2 regions of the Sporosarcina contaminans genome follow, and region 1 is predicted to be linked to the other one. Evidence: riboswitches for the same ligand, from Rfam matches in the RefSeq annotation. Region 1 holds a riboswitch; the other holds the start of a gene.
The links. A riboswitch is a leader RNA that binds a small molecule or an ion and turns the genes downstream of it on or off. The one in region 1 is predicted to bind cyclic di-GMP.

Region 1 (11,515 bases):
AAAGAGATTTTCTTATCGAAAGAGTGTGGGGCTATGACTATGAAGGGGACGAACAGACGTTGAACGTCCATATTAAACGGTTGAGAGATAAACTGCCCGAAGAGGTAAAAATCGTCACGGTTCGAGGAGTGGGCTATAAATTAGAGGTGGACGCTCCATGAAGTCGTTATACGGAAAGTTCCTTTCCTTTACGACTGGCATTATGATGACGAGTGCTCTTGTCGCGTTTTTAGTCGTTAATACATATTATCACCAACAATTGAAAAGCAAAAATGACGAAAAGAACATGAATATCGCTACTTCACTTGCCCATTACATCGAGTCGGACAATGCTGCGAGTCTGACTGATTTCTTTGAAACACAGGCGGCAGTTGGCTATAAATTATATGTTGTAGATGAAGATGGGAAAGCGGTTTTTTATGGTGAGCCGTTCCGCAAGCAAAATTTAGGTAAGGAGCCAGTTGAGCTTGTACTAAATGGGGAGCAATATCACGGCATGCGCGATTTGAAGACGGAGACGTTCATGACAGGCTTCTTTTCCGATCAGCTTGCGAATACGGTTGGTGTCCCTTTTGAAGTAGATGGGAAAAAATATGCACTGTTTATGCGTCCAAATATTAAAATGCTGTTTACAGAGGTCCACTTTCTGTTAGGCGGCATGGTTGTCGTCATGGCGGTGTTCAGTTTGCTTTCCATGCTGATTGTTGCTAAGAAATTGATTGAACCAATTACAAAGCTTACTGCAGCTACAAAGAAAGTAGGAGAAGAGCAATTCACAGGGACGCTCGATATTCATCGAAAAGACGAAATCGGGCAGTTAGCTCACAGCTTTCAAAAAATGACGGAAAGATTAAGCGAGAATGATCGTATACGAAAAGAATTCATTAGCGATGTATCTCATGATTTTCAATCTCCTTTATTGAATATAAAGGGGTATGCGGATTTGTTGAAAAATGAAGATTTATCAAAAATGAATCGAAAACAGTACGCAGCTGTCATTCAATCCGAAACGGAAAGGCTATCTTCTTTGACGAAACAGTTGCTATTATTGACCTCTTTGGATCAGTTATCATCCCCTTTACACCCGAAGTCGTTTCGGCTGGATGAGCAAATTAAAGAAACAGTGCGCAAATATCGATGGTTCTCTGAAGAAAAAGAAATTGCTGTTTCAATGGAATTGGATGAAGTAGCGTTTACAGGGGATCCTGCGTTTCTTGAAAAGGTATGGGAAAACTTACTTTCCAATGCATTGAAATATACAGAAGAGAAAAGCGCGGTAGATATCATTTTAACTGATGGAGAAGACCAGGTGAAAATTGAAGTGCGTGACGAAGGCATCGGGATTGCACAAGAGCATTTGCCAAGAGTATTTGATCGTTTTTACCGTGTGGATGTGTCTCGCACAAGCAAAACAGAAGGAACCGGCTTAGGGTTGTCCATCGTCCAGCAAGTTGTCCAGCTTCATCAAGGGTCGGTTTATATTGATAGTGAGAAAGGTGTTGGCACGACATTTACGATTGTTCTTCCCAAATTGTAATATGCTGTTCATGTTCCGTTCATGTTGCCTCTTTAAGATAAAGCTATAACTTGAAAGAAAGAGGAGGAATTCGGTTTGCAAGAAAAATGGAGTATACGGCTAATTCGAATTTCAGCAATTTTTGGGTTGATCGGGGCATTTTTAGGTTCTCATATGGCTGGGGCAGGATCTTATGCATTTAGACCGATACACGCGCATATTTTAGTTGTCGGATGGTTATCGGTATTTGCATGGGGCATATTCTATAAGCTGTTTAAGGTAAGGGCTAAAAAGCTGGTTACTTTTCATGCATTTACAGCGATTATCGGCTCAATCGGTTTAACAGCGGGCATGTGGTTCCAATTCATGCAGCCATTCGGTGTGAATGAAACATTCTCGCTCATTTTCTATATTGTTGGCGGAAGCATCTTGCTTATCAGCTTTGTACTGTTTGTTTTATTGACATTCCTTATTGAAAAAGAAGGAAGGAGATCATGACGGAGGGAAAATTAAAAGGAAATCGTCTTTGGTGGCTCTTCATAGGGAGTTGGCTCGTTATTGCAATTGTGCTGTCAGCACTTGCGCCGGGAAGTAAGGAGCATGTCATTGCCAATAAAGACTCAGGCCTGCCTTCAGATGCACCATCGATCGTGGCTGCGCATGAGTTGGAAAAGTATTTTCCGAATGATGGGGGCATCCCGCTCTTTGCAGTCTTCCACAAAGACGGTGAGCTGTCAGATGAAGAGATGATCCGTTTCGCACAAGCGATAGAATCTTTGACTGAGGATTATGCGTTTGATGAGATAGATGTCATTCCTTTATCCCAATTACAGTCTGAGCAGCGCGCCGCGTTTTTATCGGAGAATAAGGAAACGTTTTTCATTCCTTTATCATTGCCGCAAAATCTTGAAGGAAAGGACATGAACAAATTAGTCCAATCCATTAAGGAAACTGTTGTAGATCAAGTCGCGGATGGAATTGAATTGTCTTGGACGGGGCCTGCTGGTATCGCTGCAGATGCGGTTGAGCTGTTTAGCCAAGCGGATATTGTTTTGTTGTTATCTACAGTCGGGCTTATTTTAGTTTTGTTATTAATCATTTACCGTTCGCCTCTATTGACGTTGATTCCTTTAGTTGGAGCGGGAATCGTTTACGCAGTTGTCGATAGGATTGTCGGTTTTACAACCGCACAAGGCTGGTTCGGCGTAGATAGCCAAGCATTGTCGATTATGACGATTCTGTTATTTGCGGTCGTAACGGATTATTCTTTGCTAATTTTCTCTCGCTATCGGGAAGAGTTAAAAGTGCATGAAGATGCTAATTTAGCGATGAGGGAAACGATGCGCCATGTTAAAGAACCAATATTTTTCAGCGGCAGCACGATTGTGTTAGGTGTAGCAACTTTATTCTTTGCCCTTTATGAGCCATACCGTAACTTTGCACCCGTGTTCGCAATTGCTGCTGGTGCAATGCTTATTGCAGGATTGACGTTATTGCCGGCATTGTTTGCAGTGATTGGAAGGAAAGCGTTTTGGCCAGTCATACCGAAATATGGAGAAACAACCGTTGAAAAGAAAACGATATGGGGCAAGGTGGCGGCTGTTGTCACAAAAAAACCTTGGCAATTCATGGTTCCAATCCTATTGCTGCTTGCGTTATGTGCCTGGAATATGACAAATATGAAAGAGTCATACGACTTAATTGCATCATTTCCGGAAGATCTTTCATCAAGAGTTGGGTACGAGCGGTTAGGAGAGGACTTTTCAGAAGGAAGTTTAGCGCCGGGAACATTATTCATCGTTTCGGAAAATGAACTAGGGATGGAAAAGTTACAGAAAGTAATTGAACGAATAGAAGAAAATCCCGCCATAGCTCAAATAACGACGCAAGGAAACCCTTTGAATGAGAATGGTAACGCGGCGAAATTCTCGATTACATTTGAAGGCAATCCGTATGATGAGAAAGCATTTGATGCGGTCTTAAAGCTTCGCGAAGATAGTGAACAGATCTTAAAAGGTGCTAATCTAACGGATGCGATGTTATATATTTCTGGCGAAACGGCGATCAATGCTGATTTAAGAGACATCAATGATCGTGACACGTGGATGGTCATGATACTAATGACGGTGTTGATTACAATTATGTTAGGTCTCCAAACGAAGTCAATCGTTGCACCGATTTACATGATTGGAAGCATTTTGCTGTCGTTTGCGGCTACAGTCGGTTTAGCATACTTCCTGTTCGGCATATTTTTGGACCTTGATGGGCTTAGCTATAGGATTCCGCTCTATGCATTTGTCTTCCTTGTTGCTTTGGGGGTAGATTATTCCATTATGCTTATCGCGAGGGTCCGGGAAGAGATGAAAGTGTTGTCTTTTGATGATGCAGTGCGAAAAGGGGTAGAGCGTACCGGAGGGGTCATCAGTTCTGCAGGGCTCATTTTAGCTGCGACATTCTTAGTGCTTGCGACGATGCCGATTTATGAATTAAAGCTATTCGGTTTCATAATGGCGCTTGGCATTTTAATCGACACGTTTATCGTCCGTCCATTGCTAATTCCTTCAATATTAGTATTGTTAGGCAAATGGAGTTTTTGGCCGAAGCGTATGTAATCAATGAAAAATGCCACTTCCTTTATACGGGAGTGGCATCTTTTTTATTTCCTCTTTTAGAGTAATGTCAGTATCCATAGGGGGGTAACTCTTAAAATAGCAAGATGGAAAGGCACAGAGAAGTGGCTACCATTACGATTATTTTGTTATCCAATAGATTATCTATATTTTTGTTTATAAAAACGAGTCAAACGTTTTTAAATCGAGAATTGAACCGCAAAAAACAGGAAGAATTGTTCATCTTCTTATTAGTACACTACTTACTATAAAGGAGATGAGCCTATGAATAACAAATCAATTGGATTATATCAAGGAGTCGCGTTGTATATTGCTGCTATATTAGGTTCGGGTGTTCTTTTTTTATCTGGAATAACTGCATCAATAGCAGGTCCTGCATCTATATTGTCTTGGTTGATTGTCATTTTAATTAGTTTTCCACTTGCTTACTCCTTCGCTCGTTTAGCAAGAAAGTACCCTGATGCTGGTGGAGCAGCAATTTTTGTAAGAAATTCCTTCGGGTTTCATTTTGGCAATATCGTTGGATGGTTTTACTTTGTAACAGCGGCAGTCGGTCAAACAATCGTTTCCTTAACTGGCGCCTATTATGTCAGTCAGGCATTTGGATTATCAAGTCTCACAACAGCAGTGGTTGCCATTTTGATATTAATCATTGCAGGGGCGTTCAATTATTATGGCGTAAATGTTAGTGGGAAAGTTGCATTGGCATTGAGTTCTTTATTGCTGATTCTTTTGCTGGTAGCTGTATTTGTTTCTTTTTCAAGAATACAATGGGAGAATTTCATACCATTTGCCCCAAATGGATGGTTTGCAGTGGGAAGTGCTATAACGGTTATTTTCTGGTCCTTTTTCGGGTGGGAAGCAATTTGTAATTTGGCCGAGCACTTTAAAAGGCCAGAAAAAGATATTGTCAAAGCTTCAATGATTAGTGCAATTATAATAGGACTACTATTTTTAGGATTAAGCCTTGTAACAATTGGAACAGCAACGTATGGCAATCAAGAAAGCAGCCTATCTCCAATTGGTGTTATGATGGAAGAAACAATAGGAGTAGGGGCCAAAACCGTCACTGCAATTTTGGCGTTAATTATTTGTACAGGGACATCTAATGCTTTTGTAGCTAGCCTTACGCAATTAGGATATTCATTAAGTAGGGATGGGGCTTTCCCAAAGTTTTTTTCAAAACGACATGTAACTACTCATATTCCAAGACGAATGGTATTATTTATTATCTGTTTTTCGACAACTGGTGTGATCGTGACGAAAGCTTTAACACTGACATTTGATGATATTTTATTTATTCCAACCTCACTCGGGGTAATAGTTTATATTCTTTCGATGGCGGCAGGCGTTAAATTATTTAAAAGGAACACACTATCATGGTGGGCATCCTTGACCTCTTTGATTTTATGTTTCTTGGTCGTTCCATTTTTTCGGTTATATATATTTGTACCATTAGTTGTGTTAGCAATTTATGCAGTATATATGAATTTGAGTAAAAAGGTATTTGCCTATAAGGGGGCATGAAGTCCAATGAGTCATCAATATTACCTTTCAAAGGATACAATGTGGAAAGCAACCATATCATGTGATGCCACATATGATGGGGTATTCTTTTATGCAGTAAAAACAACAGGGATATTCTGTCGTCCTTCTTGTAAGTCTAGGATTCCGAACGATGAGAATGTTTCTTTTTTTGGATCTGCTGATGAAGCCCAAAAGGCTGGTTATAGACCGTGTAAAAGATGTAGACCTGATTTATGTGTAAGTAAATATGATCCGCTTACTTTTATTTTAGAAGATACGATCTGCTTGATAAAAAATAATTATATTCAAAACTTATCTTTAGACGATATTGCATCAAATGTGGGAGTTAGTCGCTTTCACTTAAATCGGATTTTTAAAGAACGAATAGGATGCACACCTCGAATGTACTTAGAAAAATTTAGGGTTAATAAAGCGAAGGAATTACTTTTAACTACGCAGTTTAATAGCACACAGATTGGTTATCAAATAGGGTATCAAAGTATCTCTAGTTTTTACAGTGCATTTAAAAGAAATACAGGATTCTCACCGAACCAATTTCGTACTCTTCATGTCAGAAATTGTTCAAATCAAAAGTAGGGCTGAATGTATTGCTTTTCAAATAAATGAAATGTGCCACTTCCTTTATACGGGAGTGGCGCTTTTTCGACTATTCACTTTGCGCTGTCATGTATTGTAATGTCTGTTTGATTCCTTCGTGATAGGATGTGCGAGGCAGAGGACCGATTTCAGTTTCGTATTTCGTACCATCCAACACAACCGGCTCTTCATTCAAATAGAACATTTCGACGACTTCGCGCATATTTGCATTGAAAAGACCTAAGAATCGAATCATATTTTTTGATACAGTCCGAACAGGTCGATCGTATTCGGAAAGTTCTCGGATGATCTGAACGATTTCTTCTCCGGTAATGACACCAAACCCAGGAATATTGTAGTTGTGGCCATACGCATTACTCTGCAGAGATAAATTGACCGCAGCTTTGGCCCCGTCCGGTGTGTAAATGAACTCCCTGCTAATCTTTTGGTTACCGATGTACATTGCCTTTTTATGCTGAACGGCATCTTTGAATGTGAAATGCAATAATGTATTTTCCGCATTCGGTCCGTAAAAGTCTGGAAAGTGAGCAATGATTGCTGGCACATTTGATTGTTTAACCATCTGCTCTACTTGCAATCGAATTTTACCTTTTTTCGTAGTCGGTTGCTTTGGTGTGTTTTCCGTCATTTTGGCACCGGTTGATTTGCCATAAGCATAAATGTTTTCAATCAAAATGAGCTTGGTTTGTTGGGTTTCTGCAGCTTTTAAAACATTGCCAATGAAAGGGAGCAAGTTATCTTCCCACTCAGGGTAAGGGATATTAGCCGCTTGGAAAATGATATCTGTATTTTCGGACGCAGCAATGACATCGTGTAAGTTAAAAATATCCCCTGTTTGAATCGTAATTTCCGGTCGCTCACCATACAAGTGGTTCAGCTTTTGCTCCGAGCGTGCAAATGCCGTCACTTCCACACCTCTGCTGCTTAATTCATTCACAATCGCGTAACCCATACCGCCGGATGCTCCTAATACAAGTGCTCTATTCATATATAAACCCCCAATTTATTATTTGACCACTGTTCAAATGAAGTGATAAAAGAAAGCCACGCAAATGGCTCATTTTAATTTATCCCTTTCAATAAAAACTGGACGTGTGCTTTCGCCATATCCCTTACCTCTTCATATTGGATAACATGGCGCAAATAGTGAGTAACAAAACCATGTAAGGCTAAGAAAATAGACCAAATCTCTTGAATGGATAGCTGTTTCTCACACAAACTATGCACGGTTTGCGCAAATAGCTCATACGTTTCATTCGGGCTCTGATTAAGGAAATTTCGCACTTCCTCATCTTTGATTAAAAACATAATTTCATAATGGCTTTGATGATTTAAGCCAAATTCGATATAGCCAAGTAAAATGGCTTCTAGTTTTTCAATTGGAGCGAGAGGGGCTTGTGCGATCTCTTTCAGCTTTTGTTCTAACATGCTAAAATGATCTTCCACAAGTGCGTAAAACAACTCTGCTTTACTGTTAAAGTGATAGTAAATAGCTCCGTGGCTATAACCAAGCTCTTTCGCGATTTGCCGCATCGAAACGTGCTGATATCCTTTTACGATAAATAAATCCTTTGCAGCATCCATGATCATCTCTCGACTGAGATCACGTTGCGCAGATTTTTGAGATGACATAGTACCTCCTCATTTGACCACTGTTCAAATAAATAGTAGCGATCTATTCAATTATTGTCAATTAATAAATGTGCGTTTTGTAATTAGAAGGTAAATTGAACTATTTAATTACCGATGTTAAGTCGTTTATTCATAAAAAAGGAAAGAAAACGGTTTCTTTTTAAAGGTTCAAATATCCTATACTTGGTAGGTAGTATGTAACTAAAAAACCGAAATAAAATAGTACTTTTTATTGCTAACTAAAAAAGTCTATGTTACTATTTTTAAGTACTATAGTTGGCAAACCTTTTGAAAGAAAGGGACGCAAAGCTCCAGGTCTAAAGCTAATGCAATGATGGCTGAGCTGCATGAAACTAGACATTTTTCTGGTTTTTTAATTTTGCCTATTTCTAATTTGGAAAAGGCTTTTTTATTTATAAAAACTATTTTTAGTAGGAGGAAAAGAAAGGCATGCGCTTTATAAAAAACATTCCGCTTAAATTCAAATTATTGCTTACTGTTTTCGCGATTGTCATTGCATTATTTGCTGTAACAACTACACAAAGCATTTCCCAATTGAAGAATCAGTTGGAAGGCGATCTTGAGCAAGAGCTTAAAAGCGTTGGTCTCTTGACAGCGATGCAGCTTGATTCGAAAGATGTAAAGAAGTTGTTCGATGCAAAAGATGAATCAGATTCGAATTTTGTGAAAATGCAAAATCACTTGGACTATATTTTGGATCAGCAAGGTATTATGTTTTGGAGCTATATTTGGAAGATGGAAGATGGCGGCGTCAACCCTGTCGGCTATACAAATAATTTGGGAGATGTCTATAACGTCGGTGAATTGTTCACTGATATTGCACCTGTTCATATGACAGCTGCAAAGCTTGCGATTGAAAATGATCGACCAGAAGTGACAAGTATCTTTGAAGATACATTTGGGTCATGGAGAACGGTCTTTAGTCCAATAAAAGACGAAAATGGCAATACAATTGCTGTCTTAGGTATCGACTATTCGGCTGACTATATCGAAGCAATTATTCAAAAAAGCATAACGAAGCAAATTGTCATTGCAATCATTGGGCTTGTTGTTTTGTTTGCAGTTCTGTTCTTTACAATTCTCCGTTTGCTCAGCCCGTTAAACAAAGCTGTTGTTATTGCCAATCAAGTAGCGGGCGGCGATTTGCGTGATGTGGAATTGGAAGAATCAAAAGATGAGGTCGGAAAACTATCTGGCTCTATTAAAGAGATGGTGTCCAATTTACAGCACGTCATTATGAATATCCGAAATACGTCAAACATCGTTGCATCGTCTGCGACTCAGCTGACGACAACTGCTGAAGAGTCTTACCGAAATGCAACGAATGTTTCAAAAGAAGTCGATCATCTTGCGAAAAATGCTGAGACGACGATGGTTATGACAGTTGAAACAGCTTCTGCTATGGAAGAGTCTGCAATGAGCATTCAACGAATCGCAGAATCAGCGAATACCGTTTCGGAATCCTCATACTTCACTTCAAATGCTGCGAAGGAAGGAAATGAGGTCATTCAGCAAGTTATTGCCCAAATGCAATTGATCAATGAATCAGTCAACCAAATTGATGAAACAATTCAAGGTTTGAATGAAAACTCCAATCGCATTAGCAACATTGTAGATTTCATTACAGATATTGCTGAACAAACGAATTTATTGGCGTTGAATGCGGCAATAGAGGCAGCAAGAGCTGGTGAGCATGGCAAAGGGTTCGCTGTTGTAGCAGGGGAAGTTAAGAAGTTGGCAGAGCAATCTGCTCATTCGGCTTCAGAAATTTATAAGCTCATTAACCATATCCAATCGAATTCAAACGATTCGCTATTAGTAATGGAAAAAGGAAAAGAGAATGTGCGGGTTGGGATGGATCAAACAGCAAAAGCCGGGGACATATTCCACGAAATTGTCAATTCCGCCGAACAAGTTGCAGGTCAAATCCAAGAGATTTCCGCAGCTTCACAGGAAATCTCCGCTTCTTCTGAAGAGGTGGCGGCATCCGTTAATAATATGAAAACAGCATCACAGCAATCGGCTGAACTCTCTATGAATGTATCGAAACTAACAGAAGAACAACTAAAATCGATGCAAGAAGTGATCGAGGCTTCTGAGTCATTGGACAAAACGGCTGAAGAATTGCAGTCACTGATTAAACGATTTGAACTATGAGGTGAAAAAAATGAACTTAGGGCTTACAGGAAAGAATGTACTGATTACCGGCTCCAGTATGGGAATCGGAAAAGCAATTGCATTGCAATTTGCTGAGTACGGAGCAAATGTGTTAATAAATTTTGTTGGTGATCAAGAAGTTGCCGAACAAACACGCCAAGAGGCTGAAAAATTCGGAGTCCGTGCTTTGACCTACCTTGCGGATGTATCGGATTCAAGCAAAGTACGAGACATGTTTGCCTATATGGACGAACAGCTTGGCTGCATCGATATTTTAGTGAATAATGCAGGATTTGCACAAGATGCTCCAATTACGGTAATGACAGATGAACAATGGGATCGAATGATCAAAGTCCATCTATACGGCTGCTTCAATAATAGCCGTGAAGCTGCAAAGAGAATGAAGCAGCAAAACAAAGGAAAAATCATTAATATCTCTTCTGATATCGGCAGTTTAGGTTGTGAAGAGTTCACCCATTATTCTGCAGCAAAAGGCGGCATTAATGCGTTTACCAAAGCTTTGGCGCGTGAATTAGCACCCAATATTTTGGTGAACGCGGTAGCGCCAAGCGGCACACATACAAATATTTTGAGCGCATTCGGAGACAATTACGTCGAAGAAGAATCGGCTAAATATCCGCTTAAGCGATTAGCTCAACCGGAAGAAATTGCAAAGAGCGTCTTGTTTTTAGCGTCGGACAACGCCAATTTCTACACAGGACAAATTTTAACGCCAAATGGCGGCGTCGTCATGAACGGCTAAGAAATAGACAGGAGTATACGGAACGATGAATATTGTTGTATTTGGTTTGTATTTGATTTTTATTTACTATATTGGTTACAAAGGCTATAAACGGGTTAACACAGCAGAAGATTTGATTGTAGCAGGATGGAGCATGCCACTGCCTGTCGTGACAGGCAGCTTGGTTGCTGCCATGTTAGCAGCTCCGTTTTTCTTCGCAGCAATCGGTTCAGGTTATACGAGCGGTGGTTTTGAAGGTTCCGCAACTATGGGGGGTCTCGGAACATGTATGATTTTAGGCGCGCTCATTTGGACAAAACCGCTTAGAAGATTAAGAGGCTGGACGTTGGCCGACTATTATGGATTACGATATGGCAGTAAAAAGTTAGGTGCGTATACGGGCATCGTAATGGCGGTCGCTTTCGGTGTCTTCAATGCTGGGGCACTGACAGTTGGTGGTACGTATATTATCCAACAACTTTTCCAAATTGATTTTATCCCGGCAGCCATCTTGTTCGTTTCATTGACGGCTTTATACTCTGTTATCGGAGGTTTATGGGCAGTTGCTTATACGGAAATTGTGCAAGGGGCACTTGCTATTGCCGGTATTTTGGGAATCTCGATTTTTATATTCTTCTATTATCCGGACGTTACATTTAATCCGGAATGGTG
Region 2 (12,422 bases), on a different contig from region 1:
GGGGGTAATGTTTTGTAAGATAATGTAGAAATAGAAGATTGCCGGTTGAAAGCGAAAAAAGAAACGCAAATAATAGCGATCAAACAGATCAGTCCACCAATTAACCACTTTTTATTCATAGCTTTCCGCCTCCTAAGGGGAAACGGAACGAAGCACCATTGGAGTCGTGGGTATTGCTTCGTTCCGCGATACTTTAAATTTTGCGCTTAAGCTGTGTTTGCGGTGCGTCACGTACATCCCTTGGATATACGCCGAACCCTTTATCGACATCAAGGTCCAAGTTACCGTTCAGTTTGAATGCCGACCAAATCAACTTTGAACAGTTTTTAGCACCGTTATGGCCTGTATTGCGGTTGTTGGCGAAATTGAGCGAATATGGTTGACCAATTTGACTGTAAGCCCATGATGTGGCGTTATTTTTGTTGTTAAGGGTTGTTGATATCGATTTAACAACAGCCCCTTTATCTACCTTCCGAACGTTCGCTGAAATACTGCGAACGCCTGAAGGGTAAATTGATTCCACGATAACATTGCTGGAATAGTATAAACCGACATGCCCATGATTCACGTATGCGGTTGCGGAAGGGGTATAATAAAAATCCCCACGAGAGCTCGGACCGACGATGTAAAGCGCGGATCCGCCGCCACCTTGGATTTCCGCATCTTCAGAAGCAGAGTAATCTTCATATTCTTCGGATAGTTGTTTTGCTTCCAAAGCTGCCATTTCATTTTGATTTTCAATCTCTTTATACATTGCTTCGTAAATTTCTTCCTCGCTCATACCGGTGGAAAGGACCAACTCTTCCACTTGTTCAGCGAGTTCTTCCGCTGTGACGCCGGGTTGCATGGAGACGATTTGATCTGCGTACGAGATGGTTGATGCTTGGACGGAAAACTGTGTACTACCAACAAGGAACCCTGCCAAGACAAATGTGACAACCTTTTTCATGATCTCTTCTCCTTTGGGAAGCCGGCTGGCCAGTCCGCCTTCTAATAGTATGTTGTCCAACATACTATTAGTATAGCATCTTGTATAGAATAGTTTAAATATTGGTTAAATACATAATTAATGAACTGACGTAGAGCGGGACGTGGAAGAAACGACATTTCATTTGTTTATTTGACAAAACAATTAGCAAATCAACCTATTGAACAGCTATGAAATCGGGGAGAAAAAGAAAAAGTTAATAGAAAAAAATAGATCGTTTCTTCTATATAAAGGAAGGAAGAATCATTTGTCTATCGGCAAATCAAATTTTAAAGTTAGAATATATGTAATTATTAAATTATTTACTTGAAAGTATATGAGCTTTTCATTACAATTAAATGTAAGAAGATGGATTGGAGGAAATTTTATGCATATCGGCATCCGAATCCGGAAATTACGGGAAGCAGTAGGATTGTCTCAAAAGGAGGCGAGTACCGGTATTATTTCCGCCTCCCATTATAGCAATATTGAAAGTGGACGTTTTGAGCCTTCTAAAGATGTTCTTGAATTGCTTGCCGATCGGTTTAACGTTCCAGCTCCATATTTGTACAAGCATCATACGCATGATTCAGAACTGCAAAGCGTATTGATGAAGTATGAACATCTGCTCAGAGAAAACATGGAAGATCTTCCCCGTTTTAAAGCAAAACATGCCACCAAATTTACGTACATTCCATCATTATCGCAAGAAGCTATCTATAACTTGTTGCAATACGCCGAACTGGTAAAAGCTGGCCAAATAACCGAAGCCCAGAAACACTACTCTACAGAAATTGCCCACATCCCCAGGAATTCAATTAAGACTCTTGGAACACCACTGAATGGAATATCCACATACATCTTAGGCTTGTATGATTACTTCAATAAACAGTATCTACAAAGCATAGAACAATTCAAAGACGCCCTTGAAATGATAAAAGATGATTATACAAGAGCGAAGATCTATTACAATATTTCACTCGCACTCTATCATTTATATGACTATGCCGAAGCACTTCAATATGCTTATAAAGCACAGCATGGGTATTTGGAGCTCCATGATTGGACTGCCACCGGCGATTGCTATAATTTAATTGCCGCTTTGTACTTGGAACAACAAAAATATGCTGAAGCTTTTCCACATATTAAAAAGGGATTGAGTGTATTAGGCGGACAAATAAACGAAACGACTGCAAGGCTTTATCACAATTTGGCGATTGTCCAATGGCATGAAAAAAACTACTATGACGCACTTAAAACGATTAACCAAAGCATAGAAATGAAGCAGCGATTGAATAGCTCCAATCTATTTGTATCGTACAAAATGAAACTAACGATATTGAACAGCATGGAAGACTTCATGGCAGTTGGGGAAATCATTAGGCTAATCCGGCGAATGCCATTGTCGGAAAGGGAATGCATGCAATTAAATTACTTTGAAGCAAAGATGTTCCATGCAGTTCATGAGTTCCAACGCTATGAACAGAGTATGCTGTTGTGCATCCGTTATTTTTATTCTCATGAAGAATGGAAAGAGTTGAAAGATGCGTCACGGCATATGGCACTCTATTATGCAAACCGAAAAAGATATAAGTTAGCACACGAATGCCAGACATTATGCATTGTCGCTTATGAACGACTCACAAGGGAAAGGAGGTGAAGGAATTGAAGAAGCGGATCATCTATTTAAGTTTTGCATTTGGCATTATGCTATGTCTTGCATGGAGCCCAGCTGATATCGAAATTCAAAATGAGCCAGATGTAGGGCCTCCGCATGTATTGAACTAATTCATAGTGTATTCGCCAGAAGTTGTCTATTGTTAAAAGAAAGTCAGCTATACAAGGTAAACTGTGCCCTTTGTAAAGGATTGCTGAAGCTACTGTCTGTATTTTACAGGCGGTAGCTTTTTAAAATTCCACTGACCTCAATAATAATTGTAGTACGTCATATATCTTATGGTTTCTTGCTTTACCTGTTCTAATGTTACACATTCTTTTATAGAGGTTTCATCTTTAAAATGCCCAAAGTACGATTCTTGGGATGCGTTGTCCCAACAGTTTCCTCGACGTCCATCTTATAAGGTACAGTTTAAGCGATATGCTGGATTTTTTTTATTTTTTATCTTTCCAGACAAATCAAATCCTGCTACAGTCCTATACATCAAGTTGCACAAAACTTCCAGTTAAATTATACTGATAATAGGTTAGTAAATTGCTATTATTACGTTAAATTTTGTGATAGAAACATAATTATATAAAGGGGTTGGGGGTTTAATGATGAAGAAACAGAGCTATCAAAAAGCATTCAAAGCGACATTGGCAACGGCAGTAGTTGGTGGAGCGTTTGTTGCGGCAGCGCCAGTACATACAAAGGCGGAAACGCCATCATTTTCTGATGTAAGGGATATACCAAGCCATCACTTTTACGAAGCGGTTATGAAATATTCTGCGGCTGGTATGATTAGCGGATATGCGGATGGTACGTTCAAGCCAGGCCAGAACATTACACGACAAGATGCGGCAAAGCTGTTGGCAATGGTATTGGATTTGGATACAAATAATGTGAAAGATCCGGGCTTCAAAGATGTGAGCAAGACGAATGCGTATTATAAATATATCGCTGCGCTTGTTGAAGAGGGTATCATTTCAGGTTATGAGGATAATACATTTAGACCGAATGATAGCTTAACAAGAGCGCAAATGTCCAAAATCCTTGTGCTTGGATTTGATTTGGAGGATCAGCCGATCTATCTTCCATTTACGGATATTAATGAAAGACAATGGCATATGGAATTTGTCCGCACACTTTATGCACATGATATTACGACAGGCACAACACCGACTACTTTCTCACCAAACGCATTTGTAACACGTGGTCAAATGGCTTCATTTGTTTTTAGAGGAGAAGCGTTTGTAACGCCAAAAGTAGATGAGGATCAAGTGGCGGTCGATGCAGCTGCCGACCAAATAAAAGCGGGTGCGGTCACAGTTTCTGGCGGCCCATCGGCAACTGCTCAAAACAAATTGGCAGCCGTCCAAAAATATGTAGATTCTCTCATAGCTGAAAAAGGCGTCACTGCAAAAGCAGCTGAAGGAAAAGAGGCAGGAAGCTATGTCGTAACCCTTACAAAAGGTGATTCGACAGCTGAAAAAACGATTGAAATGAAGTTTGACTATGCAGCAGATGATCGCTTCGTAACAGAAGTGAAGGCAATCAATGCGAAACAAGTCGAAGTGAAATTTGCGACTGCAGTTTCGAAGTCTTCTGTCTTAGATGGAACCAATCATGTACGAAACATTATGTTTACATCGGTATCCGGTTCGACAACGAACCCAGGAAAACTAACAGGTGTCCTATCCGAAGATGGAAAAACATTAACAATTACAGCTGACTGGATTTTTGACGGAGAATATGCGGTGAAAGCGACAGATGCCATTCAGGCGGCAAATGGCGGGAAGTTCGAGGAGTACACGGAGATCTTGAAGGCGAAGGATACGGTAGCACCAAAATTTGTATCGGGCTCCGCCACTGCGAAAACGTCAACGAATTCATTTGCAGTGCTATTCGATGAGCCAGTTAACGCAGCGGGTGTCATTGCATATGTCAATGATACAGTTGCTACAGTCACTAACGATCCGTCCAATCCGAACCGTTTAAATGTAACAGCAAGCAAACAAATCGAGGCTGGTACAACTGCAACGGTGAAATTGCTGAACGTGAAAGACTATGGCAACAATTTTGCATCTCCAAACCCGGTGGAAGCATCCATTAAAATTACTGCAGATACGGTAGCGCCATCTGTCAAAGATGTCAAAGTGATCGGCGAAAACCGGATTGAATTGACGTACGACAAAGAAATGAACATCGCATCCTTTACAGGAAAAGCGCGCCTTGTTCATTCGAACGGAACGATTACTCATTTAACTGCAGCTGCAGGCAAAGATGCGAAAACAGTTGTTTTAACAGGGACAAATGCATTTTATCAAGATAAATATAATGCAGTCTTGTTTGTCGATGCGGATGTGAAAGATACGGTAGGTAACAATGCCGAGCTGTATTCAACAAATGTAACATTGGAACGAGATACGATAGCTCCTGCGCTCATAAACGTTGAATACAAAGACGGAAAGATTGTAGCGAACTTTACGGAAGATATTGCCATGGGCAGATACAATTCAGTAACGGTTATCGACCAACGAACAGGAGTGGCTACACCGGTCAATCTGAATTACTACAACTCGCAAAACTCAACGATTACGAATAATATATTATCCATTCATTATCCATTACCGAATGGTACGTATCAATTGCGTATTCCAGCTAATACAGTAGTGGATAAAGCAGGCGTTCCAAATCCAAATGCGATTGCAACACAAACGTTTGTCGTAGAAAATGGAACTGTTTATGATGCTGTTCGTCCAGTTGTTACAGGGGTTACGACAGGTTCATTGCCAAACGGATCTTACTATGGCGAACAAGCTGCAACTTACACTGTTTCTGATGCGGACAGTGGTGTAAACTTGGATACCGTCCAAGACATCAATAACTATACTTGGGATAACAAAGCATTGCCGGTCGGTTCTTACGTTACAACTTCTATCACTGGAACGGCTGATCGGGCAACATCTGTGGTCGTGACAGTGCATGTTCCGTCATCCGGAATTCCGTCAACTAAAACGGCGCTATTTACTGTAAACAATATCCGAGACAATGCGGGCAACACAATTGCATCGCCTGGGGCAGGAAATGTAACATTCTATAGTGGAGTACAGCCAGAGCTGACTTATGCTTCAGTCAGTCCTGACGGGTCTTCGCTAATCTTAGAATTTAGTAACACGATCAGAGCATTGGATGCAAATGATCTTGAAATTACTTTAGATGGTCATATTTTAGATGGAAGCTCGATTGCTTCAATAGAGCGCTCTAGGACGGATGCTACATTTATAGCGAATATTAGAGCGTCAGTAGCAGATAACGTGCCGATTGATGGTAGAATTAGGGATGTCATTTACTTTGATACAAACGGAAATGGCAAATATGATTATGGCGATTATATTATCGAAGTAGTCGACTCATCTAAATATTCACGTGGCGCAAGAAACTCGGAATACGTTGACTTATACCCTCTTCGAAACAAATTAAGTGTCAGATTAGTTTATGATCGATTTTCACCTGTGCAAGATTATGAGGGCAACGAAGCAATCTTTAATCGAGATATTTATGTGAAGTAAAATTGATTTGATAAATTGGATAGGAATAAGGCTTTGTGGAGAGAAATCTCTGCGAAGCCTTTTTTGCATTCAATGGATTGTAATCTGTGGAGTAGACGATTTCCAATTATATCGCTGCCTCGTTAGACAAGCAATTACACCAAAGTAGAATACTACAGTAGACGAATTGGCCATTGAAAGATTACTCGTAAGAGGGAGGTTGTCCGAACTTAATGTACCTATACTAAGAATAGTTTGAAAAACATACAACTTTCTTTCAAATGGGGGAGATGAATTAAGAGGTGCAGAGCGATGAAGAAAGTATTAGGAAGTTGCATTCTATTAGTTATTTTATTAAGTGCAGGGACGACGATTTATGCATATTCAAATCTAACACAGAATCTCTATAGCTGGTATGAAGATGCGTTTCAGCAAAAAAGCGAGATTTTGGGAACTGTGACAGGAGTACAAATTGCAGATGGTTTAGCAGATTTCAACCAGTTTGTAACGGAATCAAAAAAATCCTTTCACACAGTCCTTGATATTCTGCGTGATGAAAGCATCAAGAATACACAAACAGATATCGAAATACAACAGGCTGAAATGGTTAAAGAGCTAAATGAAATCGTTGCAGACTTGCAGCAAGACAGCTTCGATGATTATATCAACGAGCTTAATATCGAAGCCGACATCACATTCGAAGTAGAACAGATGATAGAAGAACTATTGGATGAGTAAACGATAATCAAAGGAGAGAATTACATGCTAAAAACAGTTAAAGGAAAAGTCATTGCAGGAACAGTCGCGATTGGATTGCTATCGGGAGTAGGAGTTGCCCTCGGTGCAACAGATGCAGGGACACATTTGAAAAATTGGTATGACGCACAATTTACTAAATCGAGCAATCAAATTACCGAAGCTGTTGCAAACTACGGTGAGGGCAAAGTTGATGGGCTTTTGACTGAATATAATGGACTGAAAGAAGATGCGTCAAATAAAATTGGCGAGCGAGGGGAATTCGTTACAGCAGCAACGAACAAAGGAATTGAAGCTAGTGCCAGAAATCATATCGATTCGATAAAAGAGCAAAAAGCACATATCGAAAGCTATCTATCGAGCCAATTCAAGTCGCTTAAAGATTTTGCCGCAGGGTTGATTAATGAAACTGGCCAAAAAGCATTGGAATATGCTAATGAAGATTTAAAGAAACATGCAAATACAGCTGGAAGCGAAGCGCAGAAGAAAATGATTGAAGACGTTAAAGCGACGACAGAAAATGCAGTTAATGATTTAGAGGAAACCATTAAATATGCAAAAGAGGATCTTCAAGCACAGTTAGATAAAAATACAGATTTAACGATTGAAGAAATTAAGGCACTGATCGATGCGAAAATCGATGAGCTTCGTACAAAAATCACGCAGTTAAATAATAACTTGATAGCCGAACAAGATAAAATCATCACTATGGTTGGAAAGAGACTTCTATTGGAAGCTCAGGCGGAATTGGATGCAATCGTAGAAGGCATTAATAAATAATATCGCCGAAAGACAATAAGGACCTGCTGTATGGGGGTCCTTATTTACCTTGATCGGAGGGATGGTGTATATGAAACTTCCAAACATAAGCTTCAAAAAAGTATGTATATTATGTGCAGTATTATTACTGAGTATAGCGCTTGGTACTGGAATGAATAAGGCGTTCGCAGGTCAAAATATCCAAAGTTTATTTACGAGTTGGTTCATAACGAAAAAGGAAGCTTCGATTGAGCAAATCGACCAGGCGATAGCGAGTGAAAAAGAACGGCTCATGGGTGAATTGAGAGAGGCAATAAGAGAAGAAATATTGCGGGCAGATGCTGAATTGGCACAATTCACTGCGGAAGAAACAGCTTTACGAGTTAAAATGCTGCAAGATTATGCAGCAAATCTTCTTGGTGGTTTGCAGATTGATCTAACAGACGAGAAAGCAGCAATTATAGCAGACTTGGATGCCGCTCTTGCCGAAGCGATGGCACAATTAGACTATTATAGTAAAATGACTCCGCCGGTTTCCAATCCGAATCCGGGCGGTAGCAATGGAAATATGCCAGAGACAAATGATGATGCAGACGCAATTGGAGAAGAAGGAAATCTTGGGAAGGAGAAAGAAGAATCAGAAGAAACAGATGGAGAATTACTTGAGGAAGAGAAAGGCACTGCAGAAGGAACGAATCCAGATGCCGAGTTGGGCGAGGAAATAGATTTGCCTATAGATGAGGAAACAGATGAAGAAGATGACAGCATTCCAGCAGATGAAACAACTGAGGAAGAGGAACGTACTGAAGTTGAGGAGCCTATAATCGCTGTATTACCGATTGATCTATAAAATTAAAAAGCTTCGCGTCATTTGCGAAGCTTTTTTAGCATCAATTTGCCATATACGTTACTAATCCGATGGCATTTGCAAATAAGGCAGCATGTGTACGATCGGATAGTTCCAACTTTGAAAGAATTTGGCTAACATGTTTTTTCACTGTGTACTCAGTTATAAACAAGGCCTGTGAAATTTCTTTATTGGAATATCCTTTTCCTAATTTCAATAAAACCTCCATTTCCTTTGGTGTTAACTGTTCGATACTGTCGTATTGATTCGAATGCAATCGATGTGAATTGATTTTGAACTCAACAATACTACTATCGTAATATTTTCGACCTTTCTGGATGATCTGCAATGCGTGTAAGATTTCTTCCGGCAAGGCTTCCTTCAAAATTAATCCTTCTACACCGATCTCCTGAGCTCTCCAGAAATCTTTTTTACTAATGGAAGAAGTGAAAATGAGAAATTTGCCAGCATATCCTCTTTTTTTAGCTTCAACGATGAAATCCAAACCATACTCTTGTCCCAACTGTAAATCGACGATAAATAGATCAGGCTTAACTTTACTAAGTAGTTTCATTGCATCTGCATTATGATCAGCTTCCCCGACCACTTCATATCGCTGATCCGCCGCAAAAAGGGAAACTAACCCTTTCCTCATTACAGGATGATTCTCTACAATTCCAATACGCATCCGTCCATATCCACCTTTCCGTCAAAATAAAAACCCGAGTAGCTCGACAAAAGGTCGAAGTCTAATCAGGCCGGTTGCACCAGTAACTCCATACATCTTAGGTGCCCAAATAAGAGATGTATTTCATCGTTTCCAAATGTATTTAGTAACTATGTATAGTATATATAAAGAAAAATGAATACTTTGTCAGTTTATGGAGGTAAATTGATTCTATTTTTGTTTTTTTGGGTAGATTTTTATGATCAGATCAAATTGTTTAAAGTTTAAGTGGGCGGACTAAAGCAGTTTATTGACGGATAGGATTGATTAGTTCTATGCGGGGATTTTCGGACAATTATGAATGCAAACTGCGATATTCATCCCCCACGGTTAGTATTTATACCCCATTATACGTTGAAGGTTTTTGTATTTGATAGAGTATGAAGTCATATATTGTATTAATGAACTTTGTGGAAATGGCCATTGACTAGTTGTTTATTGACATTCTACGCTTCAAACGAATGCTTTGCCAATCAAACAAATGGAGGAGAAAGCTTTGTATTATCCGTATATTCATCAGCAGGTGAAAAAAACTTCCCGGCACATTACGGTTGTAGGAAACGGGAAGGTAGCGGTTGAGCCAAATGTTGCAACCATTCATTTGGAAATCAATACGCGAAGCGAAGAGCTGCAAGAGGCACAGCAGGAAAATGCGGCTTTGACGAATCAAGTAATTCAATCGTTACTTCGTTTGGGCGTGCCAAGGGAAAATATTCAAACAGTGGCTTATACGATTTTCCCTAGATATGATTTTCGTGATGGAGAACAAATTTTTCGAGGATATGAAGTGACGAATGCAATTGCAGTGACGCTAACGGATGTTCAGCAAGCGGGCGCTGTGATTGATGTTGCAGTTGCGAATGGAGCAAACAGGGTGACAAATGTAGAATTTTCAGTTGAAGACATTGAGCTCCATAGGCAGGAAGCTATTGTTAAAGCTTTAAAAAATGCTCAATCGAAAGCACGGACAATTGCAGAAACATTGCATTTGCAAATAGACCCTCAACCAGTCAACATCATTGAAGTTGAGAGAAGCGGACAGCCGGTCGCTTTCAAATCGGTCGCCATGTCGGATAGTACGACGCCGATTGAAGGGGGGCAAATTATGATCCAATCAACGATGAGAGTGCAGTACGAGTATTGAAATGTGGGAGTTGGATGCGTGTTTGTAATGAGAAACAAAAAGATACTATTTTTCTATAATTATTTTGGCAAGCCGATCAGGCTATTTCTGATTGGCCTGCCTTTGTATTTTATTTTGAAGGGGGAAGCTGTATAACCGTATCTTAGAAAGGCATCGGCACGAGTTGTCAATCAACCCTCTTTTCGCTCATCAGATCACTGACTGTACCAATTTGGAGATTTTTCGCTTTGATTTCCGTAAGCATTGTATCTAACCCTTTTACGACCGGATCAGTTGGATGCATGAGAATCATCGTGCCGTTTTCCACTTGAGATACAACTCGTCTCACCATTTCAGAAGGTTTCGGTTTTTTCCAATCGACTGTATCGACTGTCCATAAAATTGTTTTCATATTCAATTCGTGTGCGGCTTCAATTGTTTGCTGATTGAAGCTTCCGCTCGGCGGTCCAAACCATTTTGGCTGGACACCGATTGCTTGGTAGATGACCTCATTTGTCTTTTGGATTTCTTCTAAAGTTTCGGCTTTGGAGCGTTGCTGAAGGTCAGGATGGCTATACGCATGATTGCCAATTTCATGCCCTTCATTGTATATTAACAAAGCAATATCCGGATTCTTTTTCACCCAGCTACCGTCGAAGAAAAATGTTGCTTTCACTTGATGGTCATTCAAAATGTTGAGGATGGGCGGAATGAATTCATTTCCCCAGGCAACATTAATGAGCAAGGACACCATTGGCTTTTCGGGATTCCCTCTGAAGATCGGCTGAGGAGGTGATAGATCATCCAAATGGACAGCGGGCGGTACTTCTTCAAATACAAGTTTGGCATGATCGAACTTGCCGGCTTTCTTCATTTTATTGTACGAAGCTTTTACATCAATGCGCTGCCCATTGTATCCAGGAATCGCCTTCCAAACCCGATCGATTTTTGCATCGATCGGCTCAATATCAAATTGTTTGGCGTATAGCTGGATTTTTTTATAGAGCGTGTCGTTTTCCGAATCGGCACTGAGAGAAGTGGCATAGCTTACAAAAGTGGCGCTTCCGATTGCTGCGATCAAAACGCAAACGAGCATAATCCATTTATATGTTTTCAACTCAAGTCCTCCATCTATTCTGTTTGCTTTAAGATTCCCGATTTCATTGGATCAATACTTGGATATGTATCGTTCGTCGATGAAAGTGGGATTGGTGGGGATTAAGCGTCTATTTAATGGTGTTATGCGTTTTTGACGAGGCTTTTGCGTTTGGGGGATGGGTTATGTGTTTTTTGTTTGCTATAAGGAAGTTACATACATGCCTGTAAAAGTAGCCCGATGGGAAAGGGAATTATGTTGAATTTGGATAAGAGCAATGTGCATTGTTTAGTTTGTATTGTTAGGACACGTATAGCTGTCCAACGACTACATAGTGGACTGTTCTGGGTTTTGTCCCAGTCTTGATTTTATGAAGATGATTCGTTATCACTCATTATTCTTTTGTTTTTATTCTTGTAAAAGATGTACCATATAAAAAATATTAACCATGATCCAGTAGTGAAAGTAAAAGTAATATAAGGCGATGGAATATTTGTCAAAAACAAAAGCACAGATGCGATTACAAATGATGGAAAAAAGATAATAATCCATGTACGAAGTACCGGATTTTTAAAACTAACCTCAAAACGTTTTTCCATATAGTATTCAAACTCCTCTCTGTCTTTAAAAGTAGGATCGTATGTATTATATCAAACATAATTAAATAGTTGTAAAAGAATAAATAGACTTTCAATTGATTCGTTAAGCGTCTTTAACGGGTTTATGCGTTTGAAGTACTTACATATGCTTTATTATGGCTTTTGAATATGTTCAAAAGATGGAGGTATGATCTATCGTAAATATTCTGAATTTTGTTGATGGGGGTATTTGTATGTGATACGATACCTTTGTAAATTGAATTCCAATTCGCATACGGGAAGGGGCAGAAAAATGGACAATGAGTCACAAACAATTATTGTAAAAAGGGATGAAAGC

Region 2: another riboswitch for cyclic di-GMP. It lies ahead of ACFQ38_RS12530 (response regulator); the one in region 1 lies ahead of ACFQ38_RS13385 (methyl-accepting chemotaxis protein).

Annotation. Positions count from the first base shown of each region.
Region 1 covers NZ_JBHTLT010000111.1:993-12,507, reverse strand. Annotated here, with positions in the region: gene ACFQ38_RS13425 (response regulator transcription factor) at 1-161, shown strand, start outside; gene ACFQ38_RS13420 (sensor histidine kinase) at 158-1,537, shown strand; gene ACFQ38_RS13415 (hypothetical protein) at 1,613-2,014, shown strand; gene ACFQ38_RS13410 (MMPL family transporter) at 2,011-4,128, shown strand; partial or broken gene ACFQ38_RS13405 (APC family permease) at 4,411-5,738, shown strand; gene ACFQ38_RS13400 (bifunctional transcriptional activator/DNA repair enzyme AdaA) at 5,680-6,270, shown strand; gene ACFQ38_RS13395 (SDR family NAD(P)-dependent oxidoreductase) at 6,341-7,279, opposite strand; gene ACFQ38_RS13390 (TetR/AcrR family transcriptional regulator) at 7,354-7,923, opposite strand; cyclic di-GMP riboswitch class I at 8,192-8,274, shown strand; gene ACFQ38_RS13385 (methyl-accepting chemotaxis protein) at 8,374-10,101, shown strand; gene ACFQ38_RS13380 (SDR family NAD(P)-dependent oxidoreductase) at 10,112-10,864, shown strand; gene ACFQ38_RS13375 (sodium:solute symporter family protein) at 10,890-11,515, shown strand, end outside.
Region 2 covers NZ_JBHTLT010000100.1:1,406-13,827, forward strand. Annotated here, with positions in the region: gene ACFQ38_RS12485 (hypothetical protein) at 1-119, opposite strand, end outside; gene ACFQ38_RS12490 (hypothetical protein) at 194-949, opposite strand; gene ACFQ38_RS12495 (helix-turn-helix domain-containing protein) at 1,356-2,627, shown strand; gene ACFQ38_RS12500 (hypothetical protein) at 2,633-2,755, shown strand; partial or broken gene ACFQ38_RS12505 (IS3 family transposase) at 2,893-3,036, opposite strand; gene ACFQ38_RS12510 (S-layer homology domain-containing protein) at 3,242-6,199, shown strand; gene ACFQ38_RS12515 (hypothetical protein) at 6,491-6,916, shown strand; gene ACFQ38_RS12520 (hypothetical protein) at 6,941-7,714, shown strand; gene ACFQ38_RS12525 (hypothetical protein) at 7,785-8,543, shown strand; gene ACFQ38_RS12530 (response regulator) at 8,584-9,228, opposite strand; cyclic di-GMP riboswitch class II at 9,288-9,371, opposite strand; gene ACFQ38_RS12535 (SIMPL domain-containing protein) at 9,764-10,411, shown strand; gene ACFQ38_RS12540 (polysaccharide deacetylase family protein) at 10,578-11,507, opposite strand; gene ACFQ38_RS12545 (DUF4190 domain-containing protein) at 12,378-12,422, shown strand, end outside.